One region of the Nocardioides nitrophenolicus genome, then DNA from elsewhere that is predicted to be linked to it. Evidence: riboswitches for the same ligand, from Rfam matches in the RefSeq annotation. Region 1 holds a riboswitch; the other holds the start of a gene.
What was found. Region 1 has a riboswitch for thiamine pyrophosphate ahead of JOD66_RS15470 (thiamine ABC transporter substrate-binding protein). Riboswitches for the same ligand answer to the same signal wherever they lie in the genome.

Region 1 (14,517 bases):
GCGGGGCTCCGGGCCGCCCCAGCGGCTGTAACACGCTGTTCGCCGCCCTTCACGACCCGCACCGCCTCTACCGGACCCGCACGACCTCGTTCCCGCGACGCCGCAAGTCCGGAAGAGCCGCGGACAGCGTGTTACAGCGATCGGGTACGCGGCCCCACAGGCACGCGAGGAGCCCACGGCTGCAACACGAAGTTCGCCGCCCTCCACGACCCCCGCCAGCTGTACCGGACCCCCACGGCCCCGTTCCCGCGACGCCGCAAGTCCGGAAGAGCCGCGGACAACGTGTTACAGCGCCCAGGTACGCCGCCCCACAGGCACGCGAGGAACGAGCGACCCGCTCGCGCCATCGACTCAGTCGACGTTCACCGGCACCTTGGAGGTCGTGGTCGTGGGGTGGGAGTGCCCGCGTCTGTCGAACTTCTGCCCACTCGCGATGCCGCCGACGTAGAAGGACACGATCGCGATCGCGATGCCGGCGATGTCGTCGGCGACGTAGTGCCAGCCGAAGTAGAGGGTGGCGACGACGGTGAGGCCGAAGTTGACCCAGAAGATCCACTTCAGGACCTTCGAGCGCAGCGTGTACTGCACCATCAGCGCGAACAGCAGGGTGATCGCGCAGTGCAGGCTGGCGAAGCCGGCGATCGAGTTCACCGACTCGGTGGCGCCGCCGTACAGCACGTTCCCGCGCGCCCGCACGATCGAGTTCATCAGGTCGGTCGTGCCGGTGTGGGCGAGGCCGCCGGCGCCGTAGTACTCCGAGGTGTAGGCGATGCCGGGGCCGAGGGTCGGGAGCAGGTAGTACGACAGCGTGCCGAGGGACCAGGCCAGACACTGCGAGGTCACGAACCAGTAGCCGAAGGAGTGGTTGCGCGACCACACCAGCCACGCCGTGACGGCGAGCGGCACCAGCGGCAGGAACATGAGGTAGATCGGGGAGAGGATCTCGGCGGTGACGGTCTTGCCGAGCAGGCCGTGCAGCACGTCGCTCGGGTCGTGGCCGAAGAAGATCACCCGGTCGAGGATGTGCAGCTCGCGGTCGTACGACAGCGCGCGGACCTCGCCGGGCGCGGCGTTCGGGTCGGAGCGGACGAACGGCAGGAACGACTTGAGGTTCCGGTAGCTGACGTAGGTCAGGTAGAAGCTGATGACGCCGATGGCGACCAGGGTCGCGCGCTCCTTGGTCCAGTGCGTGCGCAGCCGCTCCCGGACCACCGGCACCACGCGGCTCGGCCGGCCGTGGGCCTTCCACAGCGCCAACGGCAGCAGGTCGAGGAGCAGCGCCCCGAACAGGAGCAGCGGAAGCCGGATGTACGACGGCCCGAGGAAGCTCCCCTCGGGGTCGAGGAGCCGGCGATCGAGCTTCCACGCGGTGAAGACCGCGAGACCCAGCATGAGCGCGGCCGTGCCGATGAGGAGGGTGTAGGCGCGGCGATACACCCGAGGGATCCTACGGTGCGGGCCCAGGTCAGCGAGCCGGGCCGCCCGGCAGGTCGGCGATTCCGTGCTGTTCGACACGTACGACGACCCGCCGGCCGGGCTCGGTGACCCAACCCGGCACCCCGACGGCGTCCAGCTCGCCGACCCCGTCGACGGCCACCACGAGCCGGCCTCCGTCGGAGGTCGGGCGGAACCCCACGACGGTGGCCGGGTGGCCGGTGTCGAGGTCCGGGGCGGCCAGCAGGGCGGTCGGCCGGAGCGCGACCCGGCCCGTGGGGCGGCCGAGCAGGGCGGTGGCCGCGGACGGCTCGAGGACCCGGGCGTAGCCGAGGAAGAGGGCCGTGTCGGGATCGGCGGGATGCGTCCAGACCGCACCGGTCTCGCCCTCCTGGACGATGCGGCCCGCGCGCATGACGGCCAGCCGGTCGGCGATCGCGAAGGCCTCGTCCTGGTCGTGGGTGACCAGCAGGGCCGTCGTACCGGACTCGGTGAGGATGCGGCGCAGGTCGGTCGCGAGCCGCCCGCGCAGCCCGGCGTCCAGGGCGCTGAGCGGCTCGTCGAGCAGCAGCAGCCGAGGTCGCGCGGCCAGCGAGCGGGCGAGCGCGACGCGTTGCCGCTCGCCGCCGGACAGGGTGCGGGGCAGGCGGTCGGCGTACCCGGCCAGGCCGACCAGCTCGAGCAGGTCGTCGACCTCGGCGCGGACGACGGCGCGAGACGCGCCCTGAAGGCGGCGGGCGTAGCCGACGTTGCGGGCCACGGTGAGGTGGTCGAAGAGCTGGCCGTCCTGGAACATCAGCGCGAAGCACCGCCGGTGCGTGGGGACGCCGGCCAGGTCGGCGCCGTCCCAGGCGATCCTCCCGGCGGCGAGCGGCTCGAGGCCGGCGACCGCGCGCAGCAGCGTGGACTTCCCGCATCCGGACGGCCCGAGCACGGCCAGCACGTGCCCGTCCGCGACAGCGAGGTCGACCGCGTCGACCGCCACGCTCCCGTCGAAGGCGACGGTCACTCCCTGCAGCTCCAGACTCACCACGACCCCACTCCCGGCACACGCAGCCGCTCGACGACGAGGATGACACCCGCGGTCACGGCGGCGAGCACCACCGACGCGGCCATGGCGGTGCCGTAGTTCAGTGCCCCTGGGTGACCGAGCAAGCGATAGATCACGACCGGCAGGGTCGGCTCGGCCGGTCGCACGATGAACGACGTGGCGCCGAACTCCCCCAGCGACACCGCGAACGCGAAGCCGGCCGCGGCCAGCAACGGCCGCCACACGACGGCGAGATCGACGGTCAGCAGGGCCCGGAGCGGACCCGCGCCCAACGACGCGGCGGCCTGGCGCTGACGGTCGTCGATGCCCGCCAGGACCGGGACCAGGGTGCGTACGACGAGTGGCAGCGCAACAAGCGCTTGGGCGATCGGCACCAGCAGCGGACTCGCCCGCAGGTCGAGCGGCGGGGAGTCGAGGGCGATCAGGAAGCCGAAGCCGAGGGTCACCGCCGAGACCCCGAGGGGAAGCATGAAGAAGCCGTCGAGCACCGCCCGCGCCCGCTTCCCCGCCCGCGAGCGGACCTTGCGGGTCAACACGAAGGCGACGATCAGGCCGAGGGTGAGCGACATCCAGGTGGCGTCGGCCGCGATCCGCAGGCTGGCGGCCAGGGCGTGGGTGACCGACACCTGCAGCAGGCCCTCGGCCGAGCCGCCGAGCGCGCGGTAGTAGGCGAGGGTCCACGCGCCGTCGCGTCGTACCGAGCCGAGCAGCAGGGCCACCACCGGCGCGGCCACCAGCACCAGAGCCAGCCCGGTCACGGCGAGGGCGGGGAGGTCGCGCGGCCGGGGGCGGACCGGAGCGGCGGCGACCCGGCGGACCGTCGGGTCGGGCACGGCGCGCAGCCGGCCGACAACGACCAGCAGCGCGACGACCGCCAGCATCTGCACGAGCGAGAGCGCGGCCGCGGCGGGCAGGTCGAGCAGGTCGGCGGTGAGCAGGTAGATCTCGGTCTCGACCGACGAGTAGCGCACCCCTCCGAGCACCAGGACCACCCCGAAGGCCGTCGCGCAGAACAGGAAGACCACGCTCGCCGCCGACACGATCGCCGGTCGCAGCGCGGGCAGGGTGACCGTGCGGAACACCTGGGCGGGCGTCGCGCCCAGCGCCGCCGCGGCCTCCGCGGGGCGGCGGTCCAGCCCCTCCCAGGCCACGCCGACGGTGCGGATCACGACGGCGACATTGAAGAAGACCAGGCCGATCAGGATCGCGGCCGGCGTGCCGTCGAGGTCGAGGAAGCCCAGCGGCCCCGACGACGAGATCAGCTCCCGCACCGCGAGGCCGACGACCACCGTCGGCAGCACGAACGGCACGAGCAGCGCCGTCCGGACCAGGGTGCGCCCGGGGAAGCGCAGCCGGTGCAGCACGTACGCCGTCGGCAGGCCGAGCAGCACCGCGAGCGTGGTCGCGACGGTGCTCGTCCACACGGTGAACCACAGCACCCGCCCCGTCCGCGGCCGGCGCAGCACGTCGAGCACCGCTCCCGGGTCGAACGAGCCCGCCGGCCAGACCCCGCGATGCAGCATCGCTCCGACGGGCAGCACGAAGAACACGGCGACGACGGCGACCGGGACCGCGGCGAGCAGTCCCAGTGCCAGTCGTCGGGCCATTCTCGAACTGCCTAGCGCGACACGATCTCCGTCCATTGCTCCAGCCATGCCTTGCGCTGCTCGGTGATCTCGGCCGGCGCGACCTGCTCGGTGGACTCGGGCCGCTTCGCGAAGCGCGCCCAGTCGGCGGGCAGCTCGACGGAGGAGTCGACCGGGAAGACGTACATCGACTCGGGCAGCGCGGCCTGGACCTCGGGCGACAGCAGCCAGTCGATCACGGCGTGCGCGCCGGCGGTGTTGGTGTCCTCGCCACTCAGCACGCCGGCGTACTCGACCTGCTGGAAGCAGCCGTCGAGCAGCGCGCTGGTCGTCGTCGCGTCGCCGGCCTCGTCGAGCGTGAACGCCGGCGAGGAGTCGTAGGACACCACGATCGGCCGGTCGCCGCCGGAGAAGGTGAAGTCGGTGTAGTAGGCGTCCGACCAGCCCTTGACGACCTTGGCGCCGTTGTCGACCAGCCGGGTCCAGTACGACGGCCAGTCGGCGCCGTACGTCGCGATCGTCGCCAGCAGGAAGGCCAGGCCGGGCGAGCTGGTGCTCGCGCCCGGGATCACGAAGAGGTCGCGGTACGCGGGCTTGGTGAGGTCGTCGAGGCTCTTGGGCGCCGTGATGCCCTTGGCCGCGAACCAGGCGTCGTCGACGTTGACGCAGACGTTGCCGGTGTCGACGGGCGTCAGCGCGTCGTCCTCGTCGCCGGCGAGCTCGAAGGCCGCGGCGCCGTCGGGCAGCGTGGGCGCGTAGCCGGCGAACACGCCCTCGTCGAGCGCGCGGGTGGCGAAGGTGTTGTCGACGCCGAAGACCACGTCGCCGACCGGGTTCGCCTTGGTGAGCACCAGCTCGTTGGTGAGCGCGCCGGCGTCCTCGAGCTTGCTGATCTTCAGGTGGTAGCCGGTGTCCTTCTCGAATGCCCTCACCAGCTCCTCGGGCACCGCGAACGACTCGTGGGTCACCAGGGTGACCGTCTTGTCGGCGTCCTGCTCTCCCTCGCTCTCGGTGCCGATCAGCGAGCAGCCGCTGGCGAGGACGGTGGTGGCGAGGGCCACCAGGGTGAGGCGGCCGGTGAGCATGCGCGTACGCATCGGTTGACTCCCTTCGCCGGTGCTAACCGGATCAGGTTCGGAGGGTCTGCGGCCCGCGCCGCACTCTCAGCACCCCGTGGTGCTCCCCTGTCTGACCCGGTCAGTCTAGTGACTGCCCGCGGACCGGTCGCGGGTGGCCACCATGCGCGCCTCACGCCCCGCGCCCACGGCCGGGAGCTCGGGGCGGCGGACCGCGGTCAGGTCGACCTGCTCGCCGGCCGCGAGCCGGGCGCCGTACCAGGGCGCGTCGACGTGCTCACGGACGAACTCGGCGAAGCCCTGGATGGTGAAGCGCAGCAGGCCCGTGCCGGCAGACTCGATGATGCCCTTGTCGATGAGAGACTTGCGGGCGGTGCTGAGCTGCGGCGTCGTCCGGTCGAGCAGCGCGGTGACATGCCGGGAGGTGGCGACGCCGTCGGGAGCCATGACCTGGGCCAGAGCGATCAGCAGGAGTCGTTCGGCCGGCGTGGCCTTGTTCCAACGGCCGCGGAACATGCCAGTGGCGAGGCTGCGCCGGACGTCGTCGATCCCAGCACGGGCGTGGGCTGGCTCGACCCGAGAGCCGGCGCCGGGCTGCGCATGGAGCCAGGTCTCGTCGCCGAGGTACTGGATCAAGTAGGGCGAGCCACCGGCCTCGCGGATGACAGCCACCGCCGCGGACTCAGCCCAGGTCACGCCGAGACCCAGCGACGGCTCGAGGAGGGCGCGCGCGGCAGCTCCATCGTCGAGGCGGCCGAGATCGCGATAGTCGAAGCGCTCGGTGAAGGAGGCGGCCGCCATCACGACGTCAGGGGTCGTCGTGCGCCGAGCGACGGGGTCGGCGGTAGCGGACACCTTCACGACACCAGCGTTGACCTCGATCGCAAGAGTGCCCAGCCGGTCGCGGAAGCGCTTCCACATCTCGCCCACACCGCGCTGGGCGTCGACCTCGAGCGGCGCGATCGCCTCAGCAAGCCCGCCCGCGAGAAGTTGGACGTTGTCGGAGACCCGATCGAGAGTCACCGCCACCGTGACGAACCGGCGGGCGAGGGCATCGTCACCGATGACCCCGAGGGTGACCGTCTTGCCGAGGCCGCGAGCTCCGGTGAGCACCATCGCGGACGGCGCTGACGTGCCGGAGTTGGCAACCCTGGTGAGGGTCGCCGCGGCGCGCCCCAGTTGTTGGTCACGGCCGACCAGCACCACGGGACGCGCGCCGAACCCCGGCTGATAAGGGCTGTCGAGCGAGTCTCGCGCTGAGGCGGACATGGCACTCCTTCTCCAAGAGATTCCGCGGGTGGCGCCGCCTGCCGCGCGCCGCCCACCCGCGGAATCTCTAAGTCCCTATAAGTGGCGCGACTTATAGGGGCTTAGAGGAGCCGAGCGGCACCCGCGGGCTGTCAGCGTCTCCAGCAGGACGATCTGAGCAGACGATGACACGACCCCCCGACAGATCCTCCGCTCCGGGTCAGGACGCGCGGTAGACGACCCCGTCAGCCAGGTCCTCGGCGCTCGCCTGGCCCCGCGCGACCAACAGGTCGAGGTGCGCCTTGGTCTCCATCGCGGCCATCCCCTGGCTGAAGACGTCGAGCTCGGCGAAGGCCCGCTCGTGCCGGGTCCAGCCCAGGTCCTTGGCCACGACGAGGGAGGTGGCGGTGCCGCGCTCCTTCAGCGAGGTCAGGCACAGGTCGAGCCGGTGCTCGTGGTGCTCGAGCAGCTCGTCGACGCGCTGGTACGACGACGGTGCGACCGGCCCGTGCGCGGGCAGGATGCGCAGGTCGGGCAGCTCGCGGACCCGGGCCAGCGAGGCCATGAAATGTCCGAGGGGCTGGTCCGAGGGCGGCACCGTGAAGCCGATCGACGGGGTGATCGTGGGCAGCACGTGGTCGCCGGAGAACAGCACGCCCTCGGCCTGGTCGGCGAAGACGTAGTGACCGGGGGTGTGGCCGGGGGTGTGCACGGCGTCGAGGCGGCGCCGGCCGATGTCGAGGGTGAGGTCGCCGTCGAGCCAGGTGTCGGGGTAGGCCCAGTCCACGGCCTGCGGCAGGTCGCGCGGGCCGGCCGCCCACTCGTCCGCGATCTCCGCGGCGCCGGCGGTGCGCAGGACGTCGAGGAAGGGGCTCTCGTCGAGTCCGTCGGCGCTGGCGCGGTTGAGCAGGTCCAAGGCCGGTCGCTCGCCCTCGCCCAGGGCGACGTCGGCGCCGTACTCGTGGCCGAGGACGGTCGCCAGCGTGAAGTGGTCGCGATGCACGTGGGTGACCAGGAAGCGCTTGATGTCGCCGAAGCCCGAGCCGATCGAGCGCAGCGACCGGTCGAGCAGCTGCCGCGCAACGGGGATCGACCAGCCGCCGTCGATCAGGGTGAGCCCATCGTCGCCCTGGACGACGTAGACGTTGATCGCCTTGAGCGCGTCCATCGGGAGCGGCAGCGGGACCCGGTAGACGCCCTCGGCGACCTCCCACGCGCCCTCGTCGGCCCAGTGCCGGCCCGAGTCCGGCGAGACGGCGTGTCCGGTGGGGATCCCTCCAGTGCTCATGAACGCACTCTAGGAGTCGTTCACATCCGGTCGCAGATCGGGTAGCCGGAGGTCGAGGTTCGGCTCCTGGATGCCGCCGTCGACCTCGAGCAGCTTGCCGGTGACGTACTTGCCCGCGGGCGAGGCGAGATAGACGACCGCGGCGGCGATGTCCTCGGCCTCCCCGATCCGGCCGAGCGGCGTCGCCTCCTCCAGCTGGCTCTTCATCTCCGGTACGCCGGCGACGAACTCCAGCGCGCTGGTCATCACCGAGCCGACGAAGACGCCGTTGACCCGGATCTCCGGGTTGAGGTCGGTGGCGGCCAGCCGCGACCAGTGCGCGAGCGCGGCCTTGGCGGTGCCGTAGGCGAGATAGCCGCGACCGGCCAGCCGCCCCATCGCGGAGGAGATGGACGTGATCGACTTCTGCCGCCCCTCCCCCGCCGACCTCAGCATCAGCGGCACGGCGGCCCGGCTCAGTGCGTGCGCGGTGGCGACGTTGAAGTGGAAGGCCTCCTCGAGATAGGCCACGTCGGTGTCGAGGAAGGCATTCGGGATGGTGCCGCCGACGTTGTTGACGACGACGTCGAGCCGGCCGAACTCGTCGTACGCGTGCTGGGCGAGGGCGGCGACCTCGTCGGTGTGCGCGAGGTTGGCGGGTACGACGAGAGCCCGGCGTCCGGCGTCCTCGATCCGCGCCGCGACCTCCTCGAGCTGGGCCTCGGTGCGTGAGGAGATGACGACGTCGGCGCCGGCCTCGGCCAGGGCGAGCGCGGTGGCCGCGCCGATGCCCCGGCCGGCGCCGGTGACGACGGCGACGTGGTCGGTCAGCCGGAACCGGTCCAGGATGCTCATCGCCGCTCCCGCGCGCTCGTGCCCGCGACCAGGCCGCGACCGGTGACCAGCGGCAGGTCGAGAGCGGTGACCAGGCCCGGCTGCGCGGCGACGACGGCCGGGATGGCGTTGATCAGCCGCTGCGCGGTGACGATCATCCCGGAGACGTTGTGGTCGCCGTGCTCGCCGTGGTGGGTGAACTCGAGCTTCATGCACGGCTCCCCGGTGATCTCGATCCGGTAGCAGCCGTCGCCCTCGGCCGGCGTGGGCCACTCCGGGACCTGGTCGGCCGCCGTCCGCGTGACGTGCTCGAGGGTGATCCGCGGCACCCCGTCGACGGTGCCGATGACGCGGAAGCGGACGGCCCCCATGGTGCCTTCCGCCACGTCCAACGACACCGTCCTCACGGCCCGCTCGGCCGGCCGCCGGTCGACCTCCTCGACCAGCGGCTCGTCGAGGGTCACCCCGAGCCCGGAGGCGATCACCCGGACCACCGGTCCCCACGCGGTGGTCAGGATGCCGGGCTCCCACAGCAGCGGAGTGGCCCCGTCGAGCGGCTGCCCGAAGCCGAAGAGGTCGCGCATCACGACCGGCTGGTAGTACGTCGAGTAGTCGGCGATCTCGCTGACGGTGACGTGGTCGATGCGCTGGGACAGCGAGCTCAGCACGAGCGGCAGCACGTCGTTCGCGAAGCCCGGGTCGATGCCGTTGACGTGCAGGCTGGCGTTGCCCTGCCGACCCGCCTCGTCGATCGCCTCGATCATCTCGTCGGGCAGGGTGCCGGCACGGTGGAGCAGGATGACGGGCCCCGACGACACCACGTTGACGCCGTCGCGGATCAGCTCGGTGAGGTCGGCGATCGACTCGAAGACCCGGTCGTCGGTCATCGCACCGTGCACGACGCAGTCCGGACGCAGCGCGACCAGCTCGTCGCGGTCGGTCGTCGCCTTCACCCCGAGCTCGCGGTCCAGGCCGGCGAGCAGGCCCGCGTCCTGGCCGTGCTTCTCCGGCGTCGAGGTCCACACCCCGACCAGCTCGAGGTCGGGGTGGGCGTCGACGCCCACGATCGCGTGCCGACCGATCGTGCCGGTGGACCAGACGACGACCCGCAGCGGCTTCTCGGGGATGACCTGTGACATGCGGGCCAATGTAGAACGAGTTCTAGTTTCTGGGAAGGGGTTGGATCACCCGACAACGGGGCATGCGGGCGTACCGGAGGGCGCGCACACCCGCGCGCCCGCACGCATCGACCCAGGAGAAACTCCGCATGAAGATCAAGCTCGCGACCACCGCCGCCCTCCTCGCCGTCGCCCTGTCGGCCTGCGGTGGCGGCGGCCGGCCCTCGCAGTCCGAGGTCGCCGACGCGATCAAGGACCAGCTCCCGGGCGGCTCGTCGGCCGTGACCGACGACGTCATCGACTGCATCGCGAAGGCCGTCGTCGACTCCGACCTGTCCGACGACACGCTCAACAAGATGGTCGACGACGACAAGGGCTCCAGCGAGGAGGTCTCCAAGGCCACCGAGGTGATCACCAAGGCCAGCACGGACTGCGCCACCAAGTGAGCCTCAGGGCGCCGGGATCGCCTCTCCCGGCGCCCACTCGGGGCACCGGGTCCCGGAGTAGATGGTCGGCATGCACCGGTTGCAGTGGATGCAGATCCCGCCCGCGGCCGCGCCGGCGCGCAGCCGGTCGACCAGGTCCGGCTCGCGCAGCAGCGCCCGGCCCATGACCACGAAGTCGAAGCCGTCGGCCATCGCCTGCCGCATCGTCTCGACCCGGTTGATGCCGCCGAGCAGCATCAGCGGCATCGCCACCGCGGCCCGGACCTCCAGCGCCTTCGGCCGGAAGTAGGCCTCCTCGAAGGCGTAGCGCTTCAAGAAGGCCCGACCCGCCGGGGTCCTCATCCCCCACTTCACCAGGGGCGGCATCGTGGCGGCGAACTCCGCGACCGGGGCATCCCCGCGGAACAGGTACATCGGGTTCATCAGCGACGAGCCACCCGAGAGCTGCAGCGCGTCGAGATGCCCGTCCGCCTCCAGCAGCCGGGCGAGCTCGACGCTCATCGCGGTGGTCACCCCGCCGGCGAAGCCGTCGGAGACCGACACCTTCGCGGTCACCGCGACGGCGTCCCCGACCTCCTCCCGTACGACGCGGGCGACCTGGCGCGCGAGCCGGGCCCGCCGCTCCAGCGGGCCACCCCACCGGTCCCGGCGCCGGTTGAGGCCGGGCGCGAGGAAGGACGAGATCAGGTACGAGTGCGCCATGTGCAGCTCGAGCACGTCGAACCCGGCCCGCACCAGGGTGCGGGCCGCGTCGACGTACGCACGGGTGACGCGGGTCAGGTCCCGCTCGGACGCCGTGCGGATCATCTGCATCGACAGCGGGCTCGGCATCCGGCTGGCCGCGATCGCGGGCACGCCGTTGGAGCGGCCGTTGGCGACCGGCCCGGCGTGCCCGACCTGACCGGCGATCGCGGCGCCGGTCGCGTGGATCTCGTCGGCGAGCCGGCTCAGCCCCGGCAGGGTGCGCTCCCCCACGACGATCTGCTCCCGGTGGGTGCGCCCCTCGGGGGCCACGGCGAGATAGGCGACCGTGGTCAGCCCGACGCCGCCGGCGGCCGGGGCCCGGTGGTAGGCGATCAGCTCGTCGGTGACGACGCCGTCCGGCGTACGCCCCTCGAAGGTGGCGGCCTTGACCGTGCGGTTGCGCAGCCGGACCGGGCCGAGGTCGGCCGGGGCGAAGACGTCGGGGATGCTCACCCGGCGCACTCTAGTGACGACATGGAACACGTTCTAGAAATTCCCCGGCCAGAAAAGCGAGAAGAAAGTGAGAACTCGTCATCTATTGCCGCTCTCCGGACCGCTCTAGGCTCCGGAGCATGGCCAAGACGCTCTGGCGGGACCGCAACGAATCGCTCGACCCGGAGACGGACTACGTCGAGATCTACCAGAACCTGGCGCTCTACGAGTTCACCTGGGATCTCACCCAGGCGCTGAGCTTCGCGCTGTTCCGCACCTACGCCGTCCCGAGCATCGGCCGCCTCCTCGACCAGACCGGCGCCTTCACCGGCGCCGTCCAGAAGCGGTACGACGACACCGCCCTCCTCCTCGAGGCCCCGTTCGTGCACGGCTTCGACTCCGAGGCCGGCAGGACCGCGATGCGCCGGATCAACCAGATGCACCGGATGTACGACATCTCCAACGACGACTTCCGCTACGTGCTCTCGACCTTCGTCGTCGTGCCCAAGCGCTGGCTCGACGACTACGGCTGGCGCTCGCTCACCGACACCGAGCTGCGTGCGAGCGTCAACTACTACCGCGCCCTCGGCCGTCACATGGGGATCAAGGACATCCCCGAGACCTACGACGAGTTCATGCACCTGATGGACGACTACGAGCGCGCGCACTTCGACTTCGACGCCGGGGGCCGTCGGGTCGCCGACTCCACGCTGCGCCTGCTCACCACCTTCTACCCCCGCCCGCTGCGCAAGCCGGTCGAGCTGTTCAGCCGCGGCCTGATGGACCAGCCGCTGCTCGACGCCTTCGCGTACGCCGACCCGGGCCCCCTGGTCCGCCGGCTCAGCGTGGGTGCGATGCGGGTCCGGGCCCGGCTGCTGCGGCACACCCCGTCGAACCGGGTGCCGACGTACACCGCCGACCTGCCGCGGATCAAGAGCTATCCCGACGGCTTCGACCTCGCCGACCTCGGCACCTTCCCCGTCCCGGGGCGGGGCGGGTGCCCGGTCCGGCACGACGCGACCGCCTGATCCCGGGGTCGGGTCCCTCCGTCGCATCTGACGAATGGGCTGGAAGACCGGCGAAAGACCAGCCCGTTCGTCAGATACGACGGCGACCGGGCGACCACCGCACCGTCAGGCGTTGAACTCCGGCGCCCGCTTCCCGACGAACGCCGCCACGCCCTCGCGCCCGTCGGGGCTCACGGCGAGGGTGCGGATCGAGAGCGTCTCCTTGCGCAGCGCGGCCTCCGGCGCGGGCGCGGCGACCTCGCGCAGCAGCCGCTTGGCGGCGGCGTTCGCGGTGGCCGACCCGGCCGCGAGCCCCTCGACCACCTGGTCGACGGTGGCGGCCAGCTCGTCGGTGGGTACGACGCGCGCGACCAGCCCGGCGTCGTACGCGTCCTGGGCGGTCAGCAGGTCGCCGAGCAGGGCCAGCCGCAGCGCGCGGTGCAGGCCGAGGGTGTTGACCAGCAGCGAGCTGCCGCCGTCGGGCGAGAGGCCGACCTTGGTGTAGGCGAGGCTGAACTTGACGTTGTCGGCGGCGATGACCACGTCGGCGGCCGCGGCGAGCGGGAAGCCCGCGCCGGCGGCGGTGCCCTGGACCGCGCTGACCACGATCGCGTCGGAGCGGACCAGCTCGCTGACGACCCGGTGCAGCGCCTCGGCGAGGTCGTCGATGAACCCGGCCACGTCGTCGGCGCCGGCGAAGGCGCCGAGGTCGCCACCGACCGAGAAGAACCGGCCCTCGGCGGCCAGGACGACGACCCGCGCGCCGTCACGGTGGGCGGCCCGGACGGCGTCGTGGAGCTGCGCGACCGAGCCCGGGTGGATCGGGTTGCCGCGCTCGCCGTCGGCGAGGGTGATCCGGGCGACGCCGGCGGCGTACTCGTAGCGCACGAAGGTGTCGGTCATGGCGCCAACTATGGCGGAGGCGGGTGAGGGGTGGATGCGGGGGTCGGGGGTGCGGGAATCGCCGGTCGACCGGTGAAACTGTCACTGGACGGGCGTTGCAACGCCCGACAAGTGCAGGAAGAACCCGACAAGTGCAGGAACCACCGGTCGACCGGCGATTCCTGCACCCCACCCCCGCGACTCAGGACGCGCACTCCCCCGTGTCGACCTCGGCGTCGTCGGACCCCGGGCCGCTGCCGGCACGGGCGCTGGCCTGCACCTGCTCGGCGGTGAGCGCGTACCCGGTCTCGGGGTCGGTCACCGACGCGGCGAACACCACGCCCGCGACCTTGCCCCGCGGCGTGACGATCGGGCCACCGGAGTTGCCGGGGCGGACCAGGCCGCGCAGGGAGTAGACCTCGCGCACGACCGTGCCGTTGCCGTAGATGTCGGGCGAGCGCAGGTTCTGCATCGCGCGGACCCGGCCGGTCTGGACGTCGAACGGCCCGTCCTGGGGGTAGCCCACGATGGCCACCGGGTCCTCCGCGCCGACGGCGGTGTCGAACTTCAGCACCGGGGCGTCGTCGGTCTCGAGGGCGAGGACGGCGATGTCGAGCTTGCGGTCGTAGAGCACGACCCGGGCCAGCTCGGTGCCGCCGCCGATGCTGACCTCGGGGTCGTCGACGCCGGCCACGACGTGGGCGTTGGTCATCACCCGGTCGGGGGCGAACACGAAGCCGGTGCCCTCGACCCCGCGGCCGCAGTCGTTGGCACCGCGGATCTTGACCACGCTGCTCCGGGTCGCCTTGACCGCGTCGGTGCCGGGCAGGTCCGCCGGCCCCGGCGCGACCTCGACGATCCGCTCGGGCGCGAACGGCTCGAGGTAGCGCGGGAAGAAGCCGGTGCCGACCACGTTGTTGAACGCCTGCAGGGCGTTGGGCGCCGTCTCCGGCAGCACCGTGTTGACCTTCGAGAGCACCACGGAGCTGCGCACCATCGAGGTGACGGGACCGATCCGGGTGCCGGAGATCGCCACGCCGAGAGCCCACGCGACGAGCAGGACGGCGAGTCCGCTGAGCAGGGCGCCCCCCACCGCGTCGAGCGCCCGCGCGGGCTGCCAGGTGATCCGCTCGCGGACCCGGGCGCCGGCGTACTGGAGCAGGGCCTGGCCCAGCGACGCGCACAGGATCACGATGAACAGCGCGCCCAGCGAGACCGCCAGCGACGGCTCGAAGCTGCTCAGCGCCACCGGGGCGAGCAGGATGCCGCCGAGACCACCCGACAGCAGGCCGATCGTCGCGAACGCCCCGGTGATGAAGCCCTGCCAGTAGCCGGACAGCGCGTACGCCGCGACGAGGACGACGAGCAGCCAGTCGAGGAGGTTCACTCGTT
Region 2 (14,517 bases), 810 kb from region 1:
CGATCAGCGAGCTGTGGACCTTCTTCCCGGACCCGTGGCACAAGACCCGCCACCACAAGCGGCGCCTGGTGAACCCGGAGTACGCCGCCATGATCGCCTCGCGGCTCGCCCCGGGCGGGCTGTGGCGCCTCGCGACCGACTGGGCCGACTACGCCGAGCAGATGGTCGACGTACTCGACGCCGAGCCGGCGCTCGAGGGCGGCGTGGTGGAGCGCTGGGCCGAGCGGCCGGTGACGAAGTTCGAGCGCAAGGGCATCGCCAAGGGCCGCGCGATCACCGACCTCGCTTACCGACGCGTCATCTGACATTAACGTCGCGGACGCGGCGTGGCGCGCGAATCGGCCTGCCGCCCGGCGTACTTTCCGAGGCAGTGGCAGGTGGGGAAGCCGGCCACATCGGGAGGCCCGACGTGAACCATCACGACTGCGCAGCCCGGTCCGTCCACAAGGAATAGGGCCGGGGCGGCCCTCGTGGCGCGTGCGGTCCGGTGAGGTGAGTCGTGGGAACCAGTCACGATGGGGCACAGAGCAGCACCCAGCGCCGTACGTACGTCCTCGACACCAGCGTGCTGCTGGCCGACCCGGGGGCGTTGCGCCGGTTCGCCGAGCACGAGATCGTCCTGCCGGTGGTCGTGATCACCGAGCTCGAGGGCAAGCGGCACCACCCCGAGCTGGGCTACTTCGCGCGCAGCGCGCTGCGGATGCTCGACGAGATGCGGGTCAGCCACGGCCGGCTCGACACGCCCGTGCCCGTGGGGGAGGACGGCGGCACCGTCCGCGTCGAGCTCAACCACACCGACGCCTCGTCGCTGCCGTCGGGCTTCCGGCTCGGCGACAACGACACCCGGATCCTGGCGGTGGCCCGCAACCTCGCCGACGAGGGGCACGACGTCACCTTGGTGTCCAAGGACCTGCCGATGCGGATCAAGGCCTCGGCCGTCGGCCTCGCGGCGGAGGAGTACCGCGGGGAGACGATCAGCGACTCCGACACCGGCTACTCCGGCATGGCCGAGATGGAGGTGAGCGCCGCCGACCTCGACGAGCTGTACGACGACGGCACCCTCGACCTGGCCGACGCGCGCGAGCTGCCGTGCCACACCGGCCTGGTGCTGCTCTCCGAGCGCGGCACGGCGCTGGGCCGGGTCGGGCCCGACAAGCAGGTGCACCTGGTGCGCGGGGACCGGGAGGCGTTCGGCATCCACGGTCGCAGCGCCGAGCAGCGGGTCGCCCTCGACCTGCTGCTCGATCCCGACGTCGGCATCGTGTCCCTCGGCGGCCGGGCCGGCACCGGCAAGTCCGCCCTCGCGCTGTGCGCGGGCCTGGAGGCCGTGATGGAGCGCCAGCAGCACAAGAAGGTCGTGGTCTTCCGCCCGCTCTTCGCCGTCGGCGGCCAGGAGCTCGGCTACCTGCCGGGCTCGGAGTCGGAGAAGATGTCGCCCTGGGCGCAGGCCGTCTTCGACACTCTCGGTGCCCTGACCTCCAAGGACGTGGTCGACGAGATCCTGGACCGCGGCATGCTCGAGGTGCTGCCGCTGACCCACATCCGGGGCCGGTCGTTGCACGACTCCTATGTCATCGTCGACGAGGCGCAGTCGCTGGAGCGCAATGTGCTGCTCACCGTGCTCTCCCGGATCGGCGCCAACTCCAAGGTGGTGCTCACCCACGACGTCGCCCAGCGCGACAACCTCCGGGTCGGCCGGCATGACGGCGTGGTGGCTGTGGTCGAGAAGCTGAAGGGGCACCCGCTCTTCGCGCACGTCACGCTCACCCGGTCCGAGCGCTCGCCGATCGCGGCGCTGGTCACCGAGATGCTGGAGAACGTCGTGGTGTGAGCCGAGAGGGGGTGGGCAGGCTCCGCGGCGTGAAGCCACGTCACCTGTTGCTGCCCGCCCTCGTCCTCGGGCTCCTCGCTCCCGTCGGCTCGGTGCCCGCGAGTGCCGCGGCGGCGCGGGCACCGATCACCGGGCGCGTGGTCGACGACCACGGCGCGCCGGTCGCCGGTGTCGAGGTCACCCTGTTCCGTGCCGGGCATCGGGCAGCGGACAACGACGGCTCGACCACCGGCCCCGACGGCCGGTTCGTGCTGCGGCCGGGTGACTACACCAAGGGCGGCTCGTTCGCCGTCCTGATCTCGACGGGCGAGGGGACCAGCACCGCCCTCCCCACCTGGTACGACGGCAGCGGAGCCGACGGCGGGATCCGCGCCAGCGTGCTCGGCGAGACCCTCACCACCGAGATGACCCGCACCGACGCGCCGCCGCCCGCAGGAGCCCGGCTGGTCCGGTTCGGCAAGGCCGCTCGCGACCTCGGCGACCTGGCCACGCCGCAGGGCACCCGGGTGAGCTTCGAGAGCAAGGACACCAAGGGCAGGCAGGTCTCCCACGGCGTCCTCGCCCACGACGCCGTCTCGAACACGGTGCGCGAGGCCGCCGAGAGCTACCAGACCTACCTGCTCGAGCCGGGCCGCCAGACGGTCACCCTCACCGCGTCGAGGTACGTCGCGGGTGGGAGCCAGCAGCTGACGCTCGACCTGGTCGCCGGGACGACCCAGAAGGTTCCGGTCACCTGGGCCGCTCAGTACTACCTCAGTCGCGTCGACCGGATGCTCGACGGTGGCGTCGGACTGATCGAGGTTCCCGGGCAGCGACTCTCGGTCGGGGACCGGATCTGGGTGGACGCCTGGTTCGCCAACGACTCCGCCCTGACCTTCGGCGTGACGTCCTACCAGTGGTACCGCGACGCGACGCCGATCCCCGGCGCGACGGGCCGCAGCTACCGGGTGGCCACGGCCGACCGGGGCCACCAGGTCTCCTACCAGGTCACCCTCGCCCCCCAGGCCGACTACGCCGGCGTGTCCTACCGGAGCACCCCCGACCCGGTGGCCGCCGTGACGGCGAAGGTGCGGGCGCGCTTCCCCAAGGGCGACGTCTCGATGGCACATCCGGAGCGCTACGCGATCCGGGTCCGGGTGTCGCAGAGCAACGGCAAGCGCCCGGTCGGCCGGCTGGCGCTCATCGTGGAGAACATCGAGCCGGAGATCCCGCCCAAGGTGATCGTGGCCCGCGCGGTGCGGCGTACCGGTCCGACGAGCTTCGTGCTGCGGCTGCCGCGCGGCTTCGACGCCCAGCGCTACGACGAGTACGGCGCGATGTACGTCCGCTTCGTCCCGAAGAACCGGGCGAAGGTCTCGGTGGCGAGCTCGCGAGGACAGTCGATCTACGTCTACTGACCCCGGTTCTGGGACGGATGTGACAGGTGGGGAGCGTGCGGTCGCTTGCGGCGTACGGAACGGCGGGTTTTCGGCCGTTCGGTTTGCCTGAGCCCTCCTCGTCAGGCATGGTGGTCGCTGGCCGCTGGCGGTGACGACAGCGACGTCGGGCCCGATCGGGCGGTGGCCACCCCCATGTAGTCGAGCCTGAATACGAGCACTTGTCGAAACACGCGAAGCCCGTGCCCAAGCACCGCGGTGCCCCCAAGCACGCCCACATCGCGCAGGCCCCACGCAAGGCTGCCCGCAATGTCGTCCTGCTCTCCTCGGTGGCCGTGGCCGTCACGGGCGTGTCGGTCGCCGCGGGCGTGATCGGCCAGGAGACCACCGCGCCGGCCGCCGGCGCCGCCGACCTCGACGCCATCGCCAACGTCGGCGCCAGCGCGCTGCCGACCGAGACCACCGAGCGCCGCGAGCCCGTCGTGTCGCGTGACGACCGCCGCCCCGAGGCGGTGCCGGCGAAGTCCGTCGACCTGGCCGGCTCCCGCACCACGGCGATCACCGACAGCCGCGAGCTCTCCGACTCCGACCCGCGCGACATCGCCCGCGCCCTCCTCGGCGAGTTCGGCTTCTCCTCCAGCCAGTTCGGCTGCCTGGACTCGCTGTGGACCCGCGAGTCCAACTGGCGGGTCAACGCCGACAACCCCAGCTCGAGCGCGTACGGCATCCCGCAGGCGCTGCCCGGCTCGAAGATGTCCTCGGCCGGCTCCGACTGGGCCACCAACCCGGCCACCCAGATCAGGTGGGGCCTCGGCTACATCAAGGCCCGCTACGGCAGCCCCTGCGGCGCCTGGGGACACAGCGAGTCCCACGGCTGGTATTGAGCCGGCTGGCGCGAGCGCGTCGCTCGTGCCGCGCGCCACGCCGACGTCCCCGGATCCGGCGGCGCGGCGCCCTTCCGGGTGCATGATGCAGAGGGACGGGGCTCGGGTGCCCCGTGTGACCGGAGGAGAGCGCCATGCTGTGGACCATCATCGTGACGATCGTCGGCGGCGCGATCATCGGAGTCATCGGCAAGGCCGTGGCGCCCGGTGACCGCGCGAAGTTCCCGTTCTGGCTGACCGTGCTGTGCGGCATCGTCGGCATGCTGGTCGGCAGCTTCTTGTACTGGGGGCTGTTCGGGCACAACAACAAGCCGTTCGACGGCCACGAGGCCACCTGGGACAACGCGACCAACGGCATCGACTGGATCCGCCACCTGTGGCAGGTCGTGGTCGCGGCGGTCGCCGTGATCGCGGCCGCGGCCCTGACCGGGCGCCGGCGCGGCTGAGGACGGCGTTGGTGGGGGGGATACGGATTCATCACGGGATGTAGGTGAGTGCGAGCTTCTGTAGCGGAACTCCGCTACAGAAGCGGCCATTCGCCTACATCCCGTGATGAATCCGCCGACCGGCCCTCAGGGGTGGGTCATCGACGGCAGGTCGAGGGCGGCGTCGAGCTGCTCGAGGGTAAGCTCGCCGCGCTCGACGTACCCGAGCGCGAGCACGGTCTCGCGGATGGTGCTGCCGGTGGCGAGCGCCTGCTTGGCGATCGTGGCGGCCGCCTCGTAGCCGAGGTACTTGTTGAGCGGCGTGACCACCGACGGCGACGAGGCGGCGTAGCGCAGCATCCGGTCGGCGTCGGCGGTGATGCCGTCGACGCAGCGCTCGGCGAGGGTGCGGGAGGCGGCGGCGAGCAGCCGGACCGACTCGAGGACGTTGCGGGCCAGGACCGGCATCGCGACGTTGAGCTCGAAGCTGCCGCTCGCGCCGGCCGCGGTGACGGCGGCGTCGTTGCCGATCACCTGCATGCAGACCATCAGCGTCGCCTCCGGCAGCACCGGGTTGACCTTGCCGGGCATGATCGAGGAGCCCGGCTGGAGGTCGGGCAGGTGGATCTCGGCGAGGCCGGTGGTCGGGCCCGAGCCCATCCAGCGCAGGTCGTTGCAGATCTTGGTGAGCCCGACCGCGATCGTCCTGAGGACGCCGGACAGCTCGACCAGCGAGTCCCGGGTGCCCTGGGCCTCGAAGTGGTTGCGCGCCTCGGTGAACTCCTGGCCGGTCGCCTCGGCCAGCGCCGCGATCGCGGCGGCGGCGAAGCCGGGCGGGGTGTTGATGCCGGTCCCGACGGCCGTGCCGCCGAGGGGGAGCTCCCGCACCCGGGGCAGGACGGCGGCGAGCCGCTCCACGCCGTACCGGAGGGTGGCGGCGTAGCCGCCGAGCTCCTGCCCGAGCGTCACCGGGGTCGCGTCCATCAGGTGGGTGCGCCCGGACTTCACCAGGCCGGCGAACTCCTCGGCCTTGGCCTCGAAGGACGCCGCGAGCCGCTCGAGCGCCGGCACCAGCTCGCCGGTGACGGCCAGCGCGGCGGCGACGTGGATCGCGGTCGGGAAGGTGTCATTGCTCGACTGGCTCGCGTTGACGTGGTCGTTGGGGTGGGCGGTGACGCCGGCCCGGGCGCAGAGCGAGGCGATCACCTCGTTGGCGTTCATGTTGGAGCTGGTGCCGGAGCCGGTCTGGAAGACGTCGATGGGGAACTGGTCGTCGTGCTCGCCGGCGGCGACCGTGCGGGCGGCCGTGGCGATCGCGTCGGCGACCTCGGCGTCGAGTACGCCGAGCGCGGCGTTGGCGCTCGCGGCGGCCGCCTTGACGTGGCCGAGGGCGTGGATCAGGGCCGGCTCGATCGGGGTGCCGCTGATCGGGAAGTTCTCGACCGCGCGCTGGGTCTGGGCGCGCCACAGGGCGTCGGCGGGGACGAGGACGTCGCCCATGGAGTCGTGCTCGGTGCGGAAGCCGGGAGTGCTCACCCTCCGACCGTACTGCGCGCCCCCCTGGGCCGCGCTCAGTCGAAGAGCTCGCTGAGCCAGGACTCGCGCTTGCGCTTCTTGGAGTAGCCCTGCTGCTGGCGAGGCTCGCGGTAGCCGTCGTACTGCGGCTGTTGCGGCTGCGGGGCCGCGGTGGGCTGGGGAAGGCCGACGGAGCGGTCGATGATCTTGTCGAGCTCGCCGCGGTCCAGCCACACGCCCCGGCACTGGGGGCAGTAGTCGATCTCGATGCCGTTCCGCTCGCTCATCACCAGCGTGGTCTCGTCGATGGGGCAGCGCATGCCTGGTGAACGGCTCGCACTGCTCCAGGGTTCCCGCTCAGTCCTCGTCCCAGGGCGCGGTGTCGTCCAGCTTGTGGTAGTACTTCGCCAGGTGGCTCTTGACCCGGTCGACGTCCTTGTCGGGCAGGTCGACGCCGCCCCGGGCGCCCTGCAGCACGTTGCCGGCCGCCATCACGCCTCGGGGGACGGCGACCAGCCGGTCGTCGACGACATCGGCGATGAGCAGCTTGTAGGCGGTGAAGTTGTCCTTCGCGTCCGCGTCGTACCAGACGTGGGCGTCGCGGTACTTCTCGTTGGGCTCGTCCTCCGCGCCCGCCCAGCGGCGCACGCGCTTCTCGGCGGCGTCGCCGTCCCACGAGCGGTCGCGGTCGGCGAGCGGGAGGTCCTGGAACGCGGTGACAGCCATGCCCCGGCGGTACCCGGGGCAGGGCGGGCTACCCGGCGGCTATTCGGCCGAGCGCACCCGGATGCCGGTGATCGGCACGGTCACCGCGCCGCCCGGGTCGGTGAAGAAGTCGTTGCCCTTGTCGTCGACGACGATGAAGGCCGGGAAGTCCTCGACCTCGATCTTCCAGACCGCCTCCATGCCGAGCTCGGGGTACTCGATGACCTCCTGGCTCTTGATGCAGTCCTGGGCGAGCCGCGCGGCGGGGCCGCCGATGGAGCCGAGGTAGAAGCCGCCGTACTCCCCGCACGCCTCGGTGACCTGCTTGGAGCGGTTGCCCTTGGCGAGCATGACCATCGAGCCGCCGGCGGCCTGGAAGGACTTCACGTAGGAGTCCATCCGGCCGGCGGTGGTGGGGCCGAACGAGCCGGAGGCCATGCCCTCGGGGGTCTTGGCCGGGCCGGCGTAGTAGACCGGGTGGTTCTTGAGGTAGTCGGGCATCTCCTCGCCGGCGTCGAGGCGCTCCTGGATCTTGGCGTGCGCGATGTCGCGCGCCACGACGAGCGGGCCGGTGAGGGAGAGCCGCGTCTTGACCGGGTACGACGAGAGCTGGGCCAGGATCTCGCTCATCGGCCGGTTGAGGTCGACCTTGACGACCTCGCCGCCGGAGATGTCCTCGGCGACACCGGCGTCGGGCATGTACTGCGCCGGGTCGGTCTCGAGCTGCTCGAGGAAGACGCCCTCCGCGGTGATCTTGCCGAGCGCCTGGCGGTCGGCGGAGCAGGACACCGCGATCGCGACGGGACAGGAGGCGCCGTGGCGAGGGAGCCGGACGACCCGCACGTCGTGGCAGAAGTACTTGCCGCCGAACTGCGCGCCGATGCCGAAGGACTGGGTCAGCTTGAAGACCTCCTCCTCGAGCTCGAGGTCGCGGAAGCCGTGGGCGTCCATCGAGCCCTCGGTGGGGAGGTTGTCGAGGTAGTGCGCGCTGGCGTACTTCGCGGTCTTGAGCGCGAACTCCGCGCTGGTGCCGCCGATCACCACGGCGAGGTGGTACGGCGGGCACGCGGCCGTGCCGAGCGAGCGGATCTTCTCGTCGAGGAACTCCAGCATCCGCTTGGGGTTGAGGATCGCCTTCGTCTCCTGGAACAGGAACGACTTGTTGGCCGAGCCGCCGCCCTTGGCCATGAAGAGGAACTTGTACTCCGGCGACTTCCCGTCGGCGCCCGGCGTGGAGTAGAGCTCGATCTGGGCCGGCAGGTTGGAGCCGGTGTTCTTCTCGTCGTACGTCGTGAGCGGGGCGAGCTGGCTGTAGCGCAGGTTGAGCTTGGTGTAGGCGTCGTAGACCCCGCGCGAGATCCACTCGGCGTCGTCGGCACCGGTGAGCACGCCCTCGGACTTCTTGCCCATCACGATCGCGGTGCCGGTGTCCTGGCACATCGGGAGCACGCCGCCCGCGGAGATGTTGACGTTCTTGAGCAGGTCGAGCGCCACGAAGCGGTCGTTGCCCGAGGCCTCGGGGTCGTCGATGATCTTGCGCAGCTGGGCGAGGTGCGCCGGGCGCAGGAAGTGGCTGATGTCGTGCATCGCCTCGGCGGTGAGCTGCTGGATCGCCTCGGGGGAGACCTTGAGGAAGGTCCGGCCGTCCGGTCCTTCGACGGTCTCGACGCCGTCGGTGGTGATCAACCGGTAGGGCGTGTCGTCCTTGCCGGTGGGGAGCAGGTCGGAGTAACGGAACTCAGCTTCAGCCACGGCTACCGAGGATATCGCCGTTCCGCAACGGCCGAGGGGCCGGGCCGCCTGATGGCGACCCGACCCCTCGACGGTCGTGCGTGCGACTGCTCAGGCGGCCGGCGGGACGATGCCCGTGTAGGCCACGCCGAGCTCGATCACCGCGCCCACCGGCAGGCCGGCCTGGGCGGTGTCGAGGGTGACCTTCACCGCGGTGATCATGTTCTGGTAGCCGACGCTGGTGTCGGTCTGCTGCAGGTTGATCGCGACCTGGCCGAGCCCGGCGATGTTGAGGATGGTGTTGGGCGCGACGTCGATCGGGATCCGCTGACCCGCGATGACGAGGTTGACCAGCTCCAGCTTCATGTCGGAGGTCCACTGCCCGTCGGCGAGCTTGCCGTGGGCGGTCACCTTGACCGCGGTGGCCTTGACCAGGCCGCCGAGCAGGTCGATGCCGGCGGTGCGGTTGGTGTTGGTGATCTCGGCGTTGCCGAAGGCGTCCTTCGTCGAGTTCGTGGTCGAGGAGATCGCGCCGGTGGTCAGGATGCCGGGCACCCGGACCGCGAGCGTCGAGTTGGTCTTGGTCTGGCCGTTGCTCGAGCCGAAGGGCGTGATCACCCGGGCCGTCGGGTCGCTGACGACGGTGACGGCGTCGGAGACGTTGGCCTGGACCCGGCTGCCGTAGGCGGTGCCGAACAGGCCGGCGCCGGAGGAGGGCTGGACCTCGGAGAGGTACTGGTTGACCGGGTTGACCAGCAGCGTGACGCCGGCGGAGTAGCCGCCGAAGGGCTGCAGCAGGGTCACGCCGACGGCCCAGCTCATGGTGCCGATCAGGTCGCCCTCGGGCTGCTCGACCTTGCCGTGCAGGGTGTAGTTGAGGGTCACGCTGGCGATGCCGGGGATGGTGACCGCGTAGTTCTTGGGGATGTTGAGCGGCAGCTTGGCGCCGGCGATCTTGATGTTGGCCAGCTTGTGGTTGGCCGTCGCCGAGCCGTTGCCGTCGGCCCGACCGGTGGTGCTGACGGTGGTCTCGAGCGCGTCGGCGGTGATCAGGCCGCCGAGCAGGCTGACATTGGCCACCCGCGCCCACGACTTGAGCGTGGTCTGCGGCTGGCCGAGGACCTGGGAGACGACCGCGTCGGTCTTGGTCTCGACCGCGCCGAGCTGGGCGAGGTTGAGCACGTTGACGGCGGCGGTGCTGTTCTTGGAGCTGCTGGACTTCGCGCCGCCGGTGACACCGGACTGCGCGGTCAGGTCGGACTGGACGACACCGTCGAGGACCTTGACGTACGTCGCGCCGGTGCTGGCGGCGTAGGACCAGTAGACCGGGTCGGCGGCCTGCGCCGCGGGTGCCGGAACGGCGACCAGCCCCGCGCCTGCCAAGGCGAAGGCAAAGAAGGAGACGAACTTGCGCACGTTCACGGGACCCCATTCCCATTCGTGTGATGACGGTATTCGGATGTCCCCCCAAGGAAACCACCATCCGGGCACGCCGAGCGAGCCGAGGTGGTGATTTCCGTGAGGTTTTAACGAAGAATCACTCACAATGTCACGCCGCGGGGCATATCCGCACCGGAACGGTGGTTTTGCCGGCGTGCACGTCTACGACGCGGTGGTCATCGGCGCCGGCCAGGCCGGCCTGTCGGCGTCCTTCCACCTGACCCGGCTCGGCATCGACCACGTGCTCCTGGACGCCAACCCCGGTCCCGGCGGCGCCTGGCAGCACCGGTGGGACTCGCTGTCGATGCACGACGTGCACGGTGTCGCGGACCTGCCGGACGCACCGGCTCCCGGCGACTCGCGCGAGCGGGCCAATGTGGTGGTGCCCGCGTGGTTCGGCCGCTACGAGGACGACCACCGGCTGCCCGTGGTCCGGCCGGTGCGGGTGGACCGGGTCACCGACGAGGGCGGGCTGCTGGTGGTCCACGCGGGGGAGCGGACCTGGACCGCGCGCACCCTGGTCAACGCCACCGGCACCTGGACCCGGCCGTTCGTGCCCGCCTACCCGGGCGCCGCGACCTTCCTCGGCGAGCAGCTGCACACCGCCGACTACCCCGGCCCCGAGCACTTCCGCGGCAAGCGGGTCGTCGTGGTCGGCGGCGGCGCCTCGGCCGTGCAGTTCCTCGGCGAGCTCGCGCCGCTCACCGAGGTGGTCTGGGTGACCCGGCGGCCACCGGTGTGGCGCGACGACTTCGACGAGAACGTCGGCCGGCACGCCATCGGCCTGGTCCAGGAGCGGGTCCGCGAGGGGCTGCCGCCCGCGAGCGTCGTCAGCGTCACCGGCCTGGCACTGCGCCCCCAGGAGCAGGAGGCGGCCCGCCTCGGCGTCTACGAGCGGCGCCGCGACATGTTCGCGCGGATCGAGCCCGACGGCGTGCGCTGGGCGGACGGGTCCTTCGAGCGGGCCGACGTGATCTTGTGGGCCACCGGCTTCCGGCCCGCCGTCGCCCACCTCGCGCCGCTCCACCTGCGCAGCGAGCGGGGCGGGATCGCGCTGCTGCAGAGCGGCGCCGACGTTCAGACCGCCACGACCGCCGTCCGGGACCCCCGGGTGCAGCTGGTCGGCTACGGCCCCTCGGCCAGCACGATCGGCGGCAACCGGGCGGGTCGCGCGGCCGCCCTGGCGGTGCGGCGCTACCTCACGACGCACGAGGGTGCTAACGTCGCGGCCGACAACCCACGGGAGTCCGCGGCAGCGGGCTGAGAGGGAGCTGGAGCCGCTCCGACCGTCACACCTGATCCGGATCATGCCGGCGAAGGAACGGAAACGATGACGCCTCACCTCTTCTGCCTGGTCTCGCAACGCGACGACCTCTCCCTGCTGCCCGCCCTGGCCGACGCCGGGGTCGACGGCTTCCAGGTCCGGGCGAAGTCCCTGGCCACCGGCGCGCTGGTCGCGCTGGCCCGGTCGGTGGTCGCGGCCGTGCGCCCGGCGGGCGCCCTGGTCGTGGTCAACGACCGGCTCGACGTCGCGCTCGCCGCGGACGCCGACGGGGTGCACCTCGGCGCCGACGACCTGGCCGTCGCCGACGCCCGCCGGCTGGCTCCGGCGCTGCTGGTGGGCGCCACCTGTCGCTCCCGCGCGGAGGTCGCCGCCGCCGCGGATGCTGGGGCCGACTACGCCGGCTTCGGGCCGGTCTTCGCCTCCGCCTCGAAGCGGGGACTGCCCGGCCCGCTGGGCGTGCCCGCGGTGAGCGAGGCGGCCGGAGTGCTGCCGCTGGTCGCGATCGGCGGCATCACGGCGGCGACCGCCGGCGAGGTGCGCGCGGCCGGTGCCGCCGGCGTGGCGGCGATCGGCGCGATCTGGCGACAACCGGATCCCCTGCTGGCAGCGAAGGAGCTCGTCGCGGCGGTCGGCTGATGCGGGTCGACGTCCTGGGCGCCGGGATCGTCGGGCTGACGGTCGCCGAGGAGCTCGGCCGGCGCGGCCTCGACGTCGTCGTCGTGGACCCCGACCCGGTCGGCGGAGCGTCGTACGCCGCCGCGGGGATGCTCAGTCCGGCCGCGGAGGTCTGGCACGGCGAGGAGGAGCTGCTGCGGCTCGGCCTCGCCTCCCTGCGGCTGTGGCCCGCGCTGGCGGCGCGCCTCGGCGTCGAGCTGCGCCGGACCGGGACCCTCCTGGCCGGCTACGACGCCGGTGACCTCCAGCAGGTCGAGCGGCAGGCCGCGCTGCTGCACCGGCACGGACATCGCGTCGAGCTGCTGGGACGGGCCGGCGTCCGCTCCGCGGAGCCGTCGCTGGCGCGGGTCGCCGGCGGCGCGCTGCTGCCGGAGGAGGCGAGCGTGGACCCGCGCGCGGTCTGTGCGGCCCTGCTGGCGCGGGTGGAGCTGCGCGGGACGCCACGGCCGGACGCCGAGGCGACCGTCGTCGCCACCGGGACCGCGCTGCCCGAGCCGTGGCGCGGGCTGGTGTCCGGCGTGCGCGGGGAGATCCTGCGGCTGCGCTCCGACGACCCGCCCCGTCGTACCGTCCGCGGCTGGGTGGGCGGCGAGGCCGTCTACCTGGTCCCGCGTGGCGACGGCCGGGTGGTGCTCGGCGCGACCTCGGAGGCGCACGCCGGACCGCCGGTGGTGAGCGCCGGGGGAGCGCTGCGGCTGCTGGCCGCCGGGCGGGCGCTGTGGCCCGCGCTGGACCGCGCCGAGCTGGTCGAGGGCACCGCCCGCGACCGTCCCGCCACGGCCGACGGCCTGCCGCTGGTGGGCCCCGCCGGCGTCGCCGGGGTGGTGCTCGCCGCCGGCCACTACCGGCACGGCGTCCTGCTGGCGCCGCTGACCGCGCGGCTGGTCGCCGACCACCTCGAGACCGGTCACGTCGAGCCGTGCCTCGATCCCCGTCGCACCTTCGGAGGAGAACCATGACCCTGACCATCACCTGCAATGGAGAGCCGGTCGCCGTCGACGCGGCGACCGTCGCCGACCTGCTGGAGCTCCGGCTCGGCGCCGCCCGCCCCCACGGGATCGCGGTCGCCGTCAACGAGGAGGTCGTCCCGCGCGGCGGCTGGTCGTCGCGGCGGCTGGCCGACGGTGATGTGGTCGAGCTCGTGACGGCGGTGCAGGGCGGATGAGCACCCCGCTCGTGATCGCCGGCGAGCCGCTGTCCTCGCGGCTGCTGCTCGGCACGGGTGGGCTGCCCCGGACCGCGCTCGTCGAGCCGGTGCTGGCGGCCGCGCGACCCGGCCTGGTCACCGTCTCGATCCGCAGGACCTCCTCCCTCGCGGAGGGCGGCCTGCTCGCCGCCCTCCGCGACGCCGGGGTGCGGCTGCTGCCCAACACCGCCGGCTGCCTGTCGGCCCGCGAGGCGGTGCTGACCGCCGAGCTGGCCCGCGAGGCGCTCGGCACCGACTGGGTGAAGCTGGAGGTGATCGGCGACGAGACCTCGCTACTGCCCGACGCGGTCGAGCTGCTCGACGCGGCCGAGGAGCTGGTCCGGCGCGGCTTCGTGGTGCTGCCCTACACGACCGACGACCCGGTCCTGGCCCGCCGGCTGGTCGACGTCGGCTGCGCGGCCGTGATGCCGCTCGGCTCACCCATCGGCTCGGGCCTGGGCGTCCTCAACCCGCACGCGATCGCGGCGGTGCGGGCCGCGGTCGACGTACCCGTGGTCCTCGACGCGGGCGTGGGCACGGCGAGCGACGCCGCCCTCGCCATGGAGCTGGGCTGCGACGCCGTGCTCGCCGCCACGGCGGTGACCCGGGCCGAGGACCCGGTCGCCATGGCCGCGGCGCTGCGGCTGGCGGTCGAGGCGGGCCGGCTCGCGTACGGCGCCGGCCGGGTGCCGCGCCGGGCCGGGGCCCGCGCGTCGAGCCCGGTGCTGGGGCTGATCTCGTGAGCCGCCGGGTGGTGCTGCTGACCGACCGCGGCCAGCTGCCCTCGGGACGCTCGCTGTGCGACGTGATCAGCGCGGCCGCCGACGGCGGGCTGCGCACCGTGCTCCTCCGCGAGCCGGACCTGCCGGACGGGGAGCGGGCCGCGCTCGCCGACCACGCGCGCGGCCGCGGGCTGGAGGTGGTCGCCGCGCACCGCGCCGTGCCGGGCTGCGGCGGCGTGCACCTCCCGGCCGGTGCCCCGGTCCCCGTGGTCGCGACCCGCTGGGGACGCTCCTGCCACAGCCGGGCCGACCTGGAGCGGGCGGCGGCCGACGGGGCGTGGTGGGCCACGCTGTCGCCGTACGCGCCGACGGCGAGCAAGCCCGGCTACGGACCGCCGCTCCACCCATCGGCCTTCGCCGCGGCACCGCTGCCGGTCTACGCGCTCGGCGGGGTCACGCCCGAGAACGCCGCACGGGCGCGGGACTCCGGCGCCTACGGCGTCGCCGTGATGGGCGCGGTGATGCGGGCTCCCGACCCGGCGGCGGTGGTCGCGGCGCTGGTCGAGGCAGTGCGATGAGCCCGCCGGTCGTCCTCACCATCGCCGGAACCGACTCCAGCGGCGGGGCCGGCATCGCCGCCGACCTCGCGACCTTCGCCGCGCTCGGCGTCCACGGCGCATGCGTGGTCACGGCGGTCACCGCGCAGGACACGACGGGGGTGCGGGCGATCCATCCGGTGCCG

Region 2: linked by a shared signal. The riboswitch ahead of thiE (thiamine phosphate synthase) and the one ahead of JOD66_RS15470 (thiamine ABC transporter substrate-binding protein) in region 1 are both predicted to bind thiamine pyrophosphate.

The regions. Positions count from the first base shown of each region.
Region 1 is NZ_JAFBBY010000001.1:3,163,366-3,177,882, reverse strand. Features, by position in the region: gene JOD66_RS15485 (phosphatase PAP2 family protein) at 352-1,437, opposite strand; gene JOD66_RS15480 (ABC transporter ATP-binding protein) at 1,466-2,464, opposite strand; gene JOD66_RS15475 (ABC transporter permease) at 2,461-4,092, opposite strand; gene JOD66_RS15470 (thiamine ABC transporter substrate-binding protein) at 4,104-5,168, opposite strand; TPP riboswitch at 5,160-5,267, opposite strand; gene JOD66_RS15465 (DUF8462 domain-containing protein) at 5,274-6,416, opposite strand; gene JOD66_RS15460 (MBL fold metallo-hydrolase) at 6,616-7,683, opposite strand; gene JOD66_RS15455 (SDR family oxidoreductase) at 7,693-8,517, opposite strand; gene JOD66_RS15450 (NAD(P)H-dependent amine dehydrogenase family protein) at 8,514-9,635, opposite strand; gene JOD66_RS15445 (hypothetical protein) at 9,764-10,060, shown strand; gene JOD66_RS15440 (oxidoreductase) at 10,064-11,257, opposite strand; gene JOD66_RS15435 (oxygenase MpaB family protein) at 11,377-12,264, shown strand; gene JOD66_RS15430 (enoyl-CoA hydratase/isomerase family protein) at 12,370-13,146, opposite strand; gene JOD66_RS15425 (MarP family serine protease) at 13,328-14,512, opposite strand; gene JOD66_RS15420 (NUDIX hydrolase) at 14,509-14,517, opposite strand, start outside.
Region 2 is NZ_JAFBBY010000001.1:3,977,266-3,991,782, forward strand. Features, by position in the region: gene trmB (tRNA (guanosine(46)-N7)-methyltransferase TrmB) at 1-305, shown strand, start outside; gene phoH2 (RNA 5'-3' helicase PhoH2) at 500-1,831, shown strand; gene JOD66_RS19260 (carboxypeptidase regulatory-like domain-containing protein) at 1,861-3,228, shown strand; gene JOD66_RS19265 (aggregation-promoting factor C-terminal-like domain-containing protein) at 3,450-4,091, shown strand; gene JOD66_RS19270 (GlsB/YeaQ/YmgE family stress response membrane protein) at 4,226-4,537, shown strand; gene JOD66_RS19275 (class II fumarate hydratase) at 4,664-6,052, opposite strand; gene JOD66_RS19280 (TFIIB-type zinc ribbon-containing protein) at 6,088-6,351, opposite strand; gene JOD66_RS19285 (hypothetical protein) at 6,389-6,757, opposite strand; gene JOD66_RS19290 (fumarate hydratase) at 6,797-8,488, opposite strand; gene JOD66_RS19295 (choice-of-anchor P family protein) at 8,579-9,889, opposite strand; gene JOD66_RS19300 (FAD-dependent oxidoreductase) at 10,062-11,171, shown strand; TPP riboswitch at 11,137-11,246, shown strand; gene thiE (thiamine phosphate synthase) at 11,238-11,828, shown strand; gene JOD66_RS19310 (FAD-dependent oxidoreductase) at 11,828-12,826, shown strand; gene thiS (sulfur carrier protein ThiS) at 12,823-13,032, shown strand; gene JOD66_RS19320 (thiazole synthase) at 13,029-13,796, shown strand; gene JOD66_RS19325 (thiamine phosphate synthase) at 13,793-14,353, shown strand; gene thiD (bifunctional hydroxymethylpyrimidine kinase/phosphomethylpyrimidine kinase) at 14,350-14,517, shown strand, end outside.